Regions from separate parts of the Luteimonas composti genome, predicted to be linked through region 2. Evidence: riboswitches for the same ligand, from Rfam matches in the RefSeq annotation. Region 2 holds a riboswitch; the other holds the start of a gene.
What was found. A riboswitch is a leader RNA that binds a small molecule or an ion and turns the genes downstream of it on or off. The one in region 2 is predicted to bind cobalamin.
Positions count from the first base shown of each region.

Region 1: linked by a shared signal. The riboswitch ahead of ACFQ2D_RS06355 (TonB-dependent receptor domain-containing protein) and the one ahead of metE (5-methyltetrahydropteroyltriglutamate--homocysteine S-methyltransferase) in region 2 are both predicted to bind cobalamin.

Region 1 is NZ_JBHTKU010000002.1:380,139-384,328, reverse strand. Features, by position in the region: gene bioD (dethiobiotin synthase) at 1-378, opposite strand, end outside; gene ACFQ2D_RS06370 (TMEM175 family protein) at 375-1,139, opposite strand; gene ACFQ2D_RS06365 (GAF domain-containing protein) at 1,183-1,665, shown strand; gene ACFQ2D_RS06360 (TfoX/Sxy family protein) at 1,662-2,039, shown strand; cobalamin riboswitch at 2,091-2,318, shown strand; gene ACFQ2D_RS06355 (TonB-dependent receptor domain-containing protein) at 2,432-4,190, shown strand, end outside.
Region 2 is NZ_JBHTKU010000002.1:87,486-91,675, forward strand. Features, by position in the region: gene metE (5-methyltetrahydropteroyltriglutamate--homocysteine S-methyltransferase) at 1-2,228, opposite strand, end outside; cobalamin riboswitch at 2,354-2,583, opposite strand; gene purU (formyltetrahydrofolate deformylase) at 2,770-3,621, opposite strand; gene ACFQ2D_RS05105 (DUF2789 domain-containing protein) at 3,711-3,968, opposite strand.

The sequences.
Region 1 (4,190 bases), 290 kb from region 2:
GCCCATCGGCGCCAGCCAGCCGCCGGCGCCCTCCACCACCACCGCATCGGCGCTGGCGGCCAGCCGCGCGAACGCCGCGAGCAGGGGCGGCAGCGCGACCTCCACCCCCGCATCGCACGCCGCCAGCTGCGGCGCGGTCGCGGCCGGCAGCGCGAACGGATTGACGTCGGCATAGTCGGGTTGCGGCACGCTCGCGGCCCGCAGCGCCAGCGCGTCCTCGTTGCGCCAGCCATCGGCCGTGCGCTCGCAGCCGCTGGCGACCGGCTTCATGCCGACCGCGCGCAGGCCCCGCGCACGCAGCGCGTGCAGCAGGGCCACCGACGCGAAGGTCTTGCCCACGCCGGTGTCGGTACCGGTGATGAACCAGGCGGTGCTCACGGGCGGTCCCGTTGCAGCGCCAGCCGCTGGCGTTCGCGCCGCACGTGGTACCACGGCATCCACAGCCCGAGCGTGGCGTAGCACCACATCGGCAGTCCGGCCAGCACGCGCAGCGGGCCCCGCAGCGCCGGATCGCGCCAGTACAGCAGCAGTGCCAGCACCAGGGCGGCCAGCGACACACCGGCGAGGATCGCGTGCGAGCCTACCTCGGTGCGCAGCAGGTGGCGCTCGTTGGCGTCCAGGCCCAGCGCGTCCGCCAGCTGCAACGCATGCGCGTTGAGCCGCCACAGCAGCCAGGCCAGCATGCCGAAACCGAGGCTGTAGACCAGGAAGGTGGCCTGCAGGTCGCGCATCGCGCGCCGGGGGTCGAAACCGAGTTCGCTGGGCAGCCAGCCCCCGGTGAGCAGCGACAGGAAGCTCGAGGCCACCATCCGCAGCGGATACACGTACACCATCACCGCCAGCACCAGCGCCAGGCTGAGCACGGTGGCGGTGGCGTCTTCCAGCCCGAGCCGCCGGCTCCAGCGGTTGTGCGCGGCCCAGAACATCATCAGCACCGCGAAACAGGCGATGAAGGTGGGCACCCTGCGCAGCGCGTCGATCAGTTCTGCGGCGGTCTGCGGCAGGTCGCTGGTGACGATCACCAGCAGGGTGATCGAGAAGGCGAAGGCCGCGTCGACGAAGGTTTCCAGCCGCGTGACCTGCGCGCCGCGCAGCCGGAATCCGGCCGCATCGCGCGGGAGCTGCTGCATCTGGTCCATCCACCCTCCGGGAGCGCGCGGGGCGCGCTGCTACACTGCCCCGATGTTCACTGCAGCCAGTGTAAGCGGCGACAAGCCGCAGCAGTATGCCCAGCTCGCCGAACAGGCGCGTGCCCTGCTGCACGGCGAACCAGACCGCATCGCCAACGCCGCCAACCTGTCCGCGCTGGTCTACCACGCACTGCCGCGGCTTAACTGGGTGGGCTTCTACTTCTTCGACGGCACCGAACTGGTGGTCGGACCCTTCCAGGGCCTGCCCGCCTGCGTGCGGATCCCGCTGGACCGGGGCGTTTGCGGCGCGGCCGCCAGCAGCCGCCAGACCCAGCGCGTGGAGGACGTGCATGCCTTCCCCGGCCATATCGCCTGCGACGCCGCGTCCCGCTCGGAGCTGGTGGTGCCGCTGGTGAAGGACGGCGCGCTGGTCGGCGTGTTCGACCTGGACAGTCCGGACCCGGCGCGTTTCGACGTTCAGGACCAGGAGGGGCTGGAAGCCATCGCCCGCATCTACGTCCAATCGCTGCCATGAATGCACCGTTGAAGATGCGCAACATCGGTCCGAAATCCGCCGCCTGGCTGCGCCAGGTCGGCCTTCGAACCAGCGAGGACCTGATCGCCGCCGGGCCGGTGGACGCCTTCATGCGCGTCAAGCGCGCCGGCTTCAAGCCCAGCCTGAACATGCTCTACGCGCTGGAAGGCGCGATGCAGGACTGCCACTGGCAGGACGTGCCCGAGGCGCGGCGCGCCGAACTGGTGGCCGCGGTCGAAGCGGCCACCGCCGAGCTGCCCGCCCCGCGCGGCCGTCCGGCGGCGGCGCCGGTCACCACCACCCACCACCAGGACGAAGGCCCGGCCGCCTCGTTCGGCTTCCTCGACGAGCCCACGGGCGACGAGCGCGACTGACGCTTCGCGGGTTGGACAACCGGTCCACCCCCGCCTGCCCGCGCTCCCGTACAATGCCGCCTGCTCCAGGGTGGCCCGCGGACGTTCGTCCAAGGGCTGAAACGGGAAGCCGGTGACGCCGGCGTCGCTTGCGACGCGGCCATTCCGGCACTGCCCCCGCAACGGTAAGCGAGTACGACCGCCGCATCCGCCACTGTGCTCCGGCACGGGAAGGCGCGGCGGTCGAGGCCTAGGCCTCGGCTCGCGAGTCCGGAGACCGGCCCCGGGGTCCACAGGTTGCGATGCGGAGGGCGTCGCGGCGTGCCGTACGCCGCCGCGTGCCGTCCGCCTGCTCCCTCCCTCGCGACTCCACGCCAGCAAGGCGCGCGGGGCGCGCGATGGAGCTTCTTGAAATGTCGAACCCGAACCTGATCCGCCTGTCCGTGGCCGCCGTGCTGGCCGCGTCCCCGCCTGCCGTCGCGACGCCGCAGGCCACCGATCTCGACGAGGTGCTGGTGACCGGCACCCGCACCGAGGTGCGGCTGGCCGAAAGCCTGCTGCCGGCCGAGGTGCTCGACCGCGACCAGATCGAACGCAGCCAGGCGCGCGACCTGATCGAGCTGCTGCGCGGCCGTGCCGGCGTCGACGTGGGCAACACCGGCGGACGCGGCAAGCTCAGCAGCCTGTACCTGCGCGGCGCCGAATCCGACCACGTGCTGGTGCTGGTGGACGGCATCAAGATGAACTCCGCCACCGCCGGCATGGCTGCGTTCCAGGACCTGCCGCTGGCGCAGATCGAGCGCATCGAGATCATCCGCGGCCCGCGGTCGAGCCTGTACGGCTCCGAGGCGATCGGCGGCGTGGTGCAGGTGTTCACGCGCCGCGCGCAGGCGCGCGGGCTGTCGCCGCAGTTCACCGTGGGCGCGGGCAGCCACGGCGCGCGCGAGGCCAGCGCCGGCTTCGACCTGCGCGGCGAGCGCGGCTGGCTGGGCGTGCATGGCGCCTACGATTCCACCGATGGCTTCAATGCCTGCCGCGGCTCGGGCGCGCTGTTCCAGGGCTGTTTCGCCGACGAACCCGACGACGACGGCTACCGCAACGTGTCGATCGGCCTGCGCGGCGGCGCGCAGCTGGGCGAGGCGACGGAGCTCGACGGCAGTTTCCTGCAGGCCGATGGCGAGAACGCCTTCGACGGTTCCTGGACCAACCGCTCCCGCGTCCGCCAGCAGGTCTCGGGCCTGCGCCTGCGCCACGCCCCACGCCAGGGCCGGCTTGAGCTCAGCGCGGCGCTGGGGCGCAACCAGGACCGCTCCGACGACTACCAGGGCCAGGAACTGCGCAGCGCCTTCCTCACCCGTCGCGACAGCGCCTCCCTGCAGGCCGACCTGGAGTTGCGCGCCGGCCACCTGCTCACCACCGGCATCGACCACCAGCGCGACCGCGTCGACAGCCTCATGCCCTATACCGTCGACGCGCGCGACAACACCGGCGTCTTCGTCGGCTACGACGGCAAGCTCGGCGCGCAGCGGCTGCAGGCCAGCGTGCGCAACGACGACAACGCGCAGTTCGGCAACCACCTCACCGGCAGCCTGGGCTGGGGCACGACGCTGGCCAGCGGCCTGCGCCTGTCGGCCAACGCGGCCACCGGGTTCAAGGCGCCCACGTTCAACGATCTTTACTACCCCGGCTCGGAAAGCCCGTGGCTGCAGCCGGAGACCTCGCGCAGCCTCAACCTCGGCCTGTCGCGCGCCACCGCCAGCCACCGCTGGTCGCTGGACGTGTTCGAAAGCCGCATCGACGACCTGATTGTGTTCGTCTACCCGCCGCCGGACTTCCTCGGGGTGGGGAGCAATATCGACCAGGCGCGCATCCGCGGGGCCGAGTTCGGCTTCGATACCACGCTGGCCGGGATCGATGTGTCGCTGCAGCTCAGCCATGCGGATCCGCGCGACCGCAGCGGCGGCGCCAACCACGACCGGGTGCTCGCGCGGCGCGCGCGCAATACCGGCCGGATCGGGCTCGACCGCGAATTCGGCCCGCTGCGCGCCGGCATCACCGTCAACGGCGCCGGCGCGCGCTACGACGATGCCGCCAACAGCGTCCGCCTCGGCGGCCATGCCACCACCGACCTGCGCCTGGAGTACGCCTTCCACCGCGACTGGACCCTGCTCG
Region 2 (4,190 bases):
GCCATCGTTTCGGTCCAGCCGCGGGTCTTGAGCCCGCAGTCCGGATTGACCCAGAGCTGGTCGGCAGGGATGACCGACATGGCCTTGCGCAGCAGTTCGCTCATTTCCCGGCGGTCGGGCACGCGCGGCGAATGGATGTCGTAGATGCCCGGTCCGATCGCATTGGGATAGCGGAACCGCACGAACGCATCCAGCAGTTCCATGCGCGAGCGGGAGGTTTCGATCGAGATCACGTCCGCATCCATCGCCGCGACCGCTTCGATGATGTCGTTGAACTCGGAATAGCACATGTGGGTGTGGATCTGCGTGCAATCGCCCACCGACGCGGTGGTGATGCGGAAACATTCCACCGCCCAGCCGAGGTACTCGCCCCAGTCCTGGCGCAGCAGGGGCAGGCCTTCGCGCAGAGCGGGTTCGTCGACCTGGATGATGCCGATGCCCGCCGCCTCCAGGTCCTCCACTTCGTCCCGCAGGGCGATCGCGATCTGCCGGCAGGTCTCGGCGCGCGGCTGGTCGTCGCGCACGAACGACCACTGCAGCATCGTCACCGGGCCGGTGAGCATGCCCTTCATCGGCCGGCGCGTGAGCGACTGCGCGTGCGTCGACCAGCGCACCGTCATCGGCGCGGGACGCGACACGTCGCCGTAGATGATCGGCGGTTTCACGCAGCGCGAGCCGTAGCTCTGCACCCAGCCATTGCGGGTAAAGGCGAATCCTTCCAGTTGTTCGCCGAAGTATTCGACCATGTCGTTGCGTTCGAACTCGCCGTGCACCAGCACGTCGATGCCGAGACGCTCCTGGGCCTCGACGCAGCGCGCGGTCTGCGCTTCGAGGAAGGCCTCGTACGCCGCCCCGTCCAGCCGACCAGCCCTGAACGCGGCGCGCGCCTTGCGAATCTCAGGGGTTTGGGGAAACGACCCGATCGTTGTGGTCGGGAATGGCGGCAGCTGCAGGCGGTCTTGCTGCAGCCTGCTCCGCTGGGCGTAGGGCGTCGCGCGGCGGGTCTCGTCCGGCGACACGCCGGCGACCCGCGCGGCCACCTCGGGACGGTGGACACGGCGCGAGCCGCGGCGGGCCTGGAGACGCTCGCGCGCGAGCTCCAGCGTGGCGCCGGCCGATGCGAGGCCGTTCACGGCGTCGGCCATCACGCGCAGCTCGCCGATCTTCTCCCTGGCGAAGGCGAGCCAGCCGCGCAGTTCGCCCGCCAGCCCGGTTTCGAGGCTCGCGTCGATGGGGACGTGCAGCAGCGAACACGAGGGCGCCACCTGCAGGCGGTCGTTGCCGATTCTGTCCGCGGCCGAGCGGACAAGCGTCACCGCCCGATCGAGATCGGTCCGCCAGATGTTACGCCCGTCGACAACCCCCAGCGACAGCACACACTCCACGCGCAGTGCGTCCAGCACCGCGTCCAGCTGCTCGGGCGCACGCACCAGATCCACGTGCAGGCCATCGACCGGCAGCGATGCGGCAAGCGGCAGGCGCGGTCCGAGCGGCCCGAAATACGTCGCCAGCAGCAGCTTCGGCCCGCCGGCTTTTGTGAGCACAGCGTAGGCATGCTGGAAGGCCTGGGCCGCATCTTCGTCGAGGTCGAGCACCAGGCAGGGCTCATCCAGTTGCACCCACTCGGCGCCCGCGCGTCGCAGCGCAACCAGCAGTTGCGCGTAGACAGGCAGCAGCGCCGGCAGCAGCTCCAGCGGCCGACTGCCATCGACGCACTTGGACAGCAGCAGGAAGCTCACTGGACCCAGCAGCACCGGGCGTGCCTTCGCGCCTGCGTCGCGCGCCTCGATGAACTCGGCGACCGGCTTGTCGCCGCGCAGCCGGAACGACTGTCGAGCCTCGAGTTCCGGGACCAGGTAGTGGTAGTTCGTGTCGAACCACTTGGTCATTTCCAGCGCAGGCAGGTCGAGCCCATCGCGCTGGTCGCCGCGCGCCATCGCGAAGTAGCCGCGCAGGGGGTCCGATTCGAGCAGCGACCTGTAACGCTGCGGGACGGCGTCGAACAGCACGGCCGTGTCCAGCACGTGGTCGTACAGCGAGAAATCGTTGCAGGGCACGACGTCCGCGCCAGTGGCGTGCTGGAGCTGCCAGTGCCTCAGCCGGAGTGTCCTGGCCTGGTCGTGCAGCTGTGCGGCGGTGGCGTCGCCGCGCCAGTAGGCTTCGACAGCCTTCTTCAGCTCCCGTCGCAGGCCGATGCGCGGGAAGCCCAGGTTGCATACGGTGGTCATGTGCGTGTCATCCTCGATTCGTGGTCGCCCCCTCGGGCGATTCGGAGCCGTGAGACACGCGCGAAGACACGCGCCCGGTCGAGGGGCACGGCTCCCCGCACCTCCCACGGGCGCCAGGTCGACGGAGATCGTTCTCCGGCCAGGCAGGTCTTCGGACTCGTGGACACAGGACGGTTCTCGCCCTTCCTACTGTTCGCCGCTTCCCGGGCATGGCCCAGTGCTTCATGGCGAAGGTCGTTTCCACATACCGCTGCGGGGCAGTGCCGGCTTCGACCCGGGGGTCCTACCGGCTTCCCTTTTGAACATATCGCTCTATCGAGATTAAGCGATACATACCTTGGCGGCGTGGACGGTACGCCTGGTTGGGGCGTCGGTCAAGGCCGGACCTTCCGGACGGGCGGGACCGCGCGATCTTCGTCTGGACCCGGAGGCGCCGTGCAGCACGCGGCGGACCGTGCTGCGGCCCCCGGGTGCCCCGGAATATGCGTCGCTGCGAACGCGATGCTGTGGATCTGCTGACGCGCCGCGCAGCGTGGGGGCGTCAGCGGAACACCACCGTGCGATGGCCGTTGAGCAGGATCCGGTGCTCCACGTGCAGGCGCACCGCGCGCGCCAGCACCCGCGACTCGACGTCGCTGCCGATGCGGATCAGCGCCGCCGGGGTCATCGCGTGGTCCACGTGGGCCACGTCCTGGTCGATGATCGGGCCTTCGTCGAGGTCGGGCGTCACGTAGTGCGCGGTGGCGCCGATGATCTTGACCCCGCGCGCGTGCGCCTGGTGGTAGGGCTGCGCGCCCTTGAAGCTGGGCAGGAAGCTGTGGTGGATGTTGATCGCGCGCCCGGCCAGCGCCTCGCACAGCCGCGGCGAGAGGATCTGCATGTAGCGCGCCAGCACGACCAGGTCGATGCGCTCGCGCTCGACCAGGTCGAGGATCCGCTGCTCCTGCGCCTCGCGCGTGCCGGCGTCCACCGGGAAATGGTGGAACGGCACGCCGTAGCTGCCGGCCAGCCGGGCGTAATCGGCGTGGTTGGAGGCCACCGCGGCGATGTCGGCGCGCAGCTGCCGGCTGTGGGTGCGAAACAGCAGGTCGTTGAGGCAGTGGCCCTGCCGGCTCACCAGCACCAGCAGGCGCGCGCGCCTGCGCGCGTCGTGCATGGCCCAGTCCATGGCGTGCGCGGCGGCCAGCGGCGCGAAGGCCTCGCGCACCGTGTCCACCGGCGTACTCGCCGGCACGTCGAAATGTACGCGCAGGAAGAAGCGCCCGGATTCGGGATCGCCGAACTGCTGGGCGTCGATGATGTTGCAGCCATGCTCGAACAGCAGGCCCGACACGCCGTGGACGATGCCGGTGCGGTCGGGGCAGGACAGGGTCAGGATGTGGTCGCGGGACATCGCGTCGCGGCGGAAGGCGGGCGCGGGACTATGTCACAGCGACGGGGATGCCCGCAGTTTCGGTTGCGCCGGCAACGAAAGGCGCCCCGTCAGAATCCCGTCTGGTGCCGGACCGCGTCAGCGTGCAGCGACTCGTTGAGCTGGTCGACCACGATGGCCCACTTCGCGTCGGCGCCGATGCTCTCGGCCAGGAACTGTCGCTGGCCCGCGTTCCAGAACGGCGCCTCGTGGACGTGCACCTCGCCAGGCAGCTGGTGCGCGCCGATGAAGCCGGCGATCGCCTCCGGGCCGGCATCCAGGCCCAGCTGCTCGAAGAGATGGGTCATGGTGGGGCTGGTCTCGTCCACGTCGCGCCTTCGCCAATGGCCGCCGCCGGCCGGGACGGCAGGATCGCGGCGCGCCCGCCAACGCGGCGTGAGCGCAGCATCCGCCCCGTCCAGCGTGCCGTCACGGTGCAGCCTCGCGCGCAAGGGGGCGCAGGGCGCCGGCCATGCCCGCTCCCACTGCACCGCGGGCCGTCGTCCAGCACGCCGACAACGCTGCGGCCAGCGGCCGTGCCGGATGCCGCC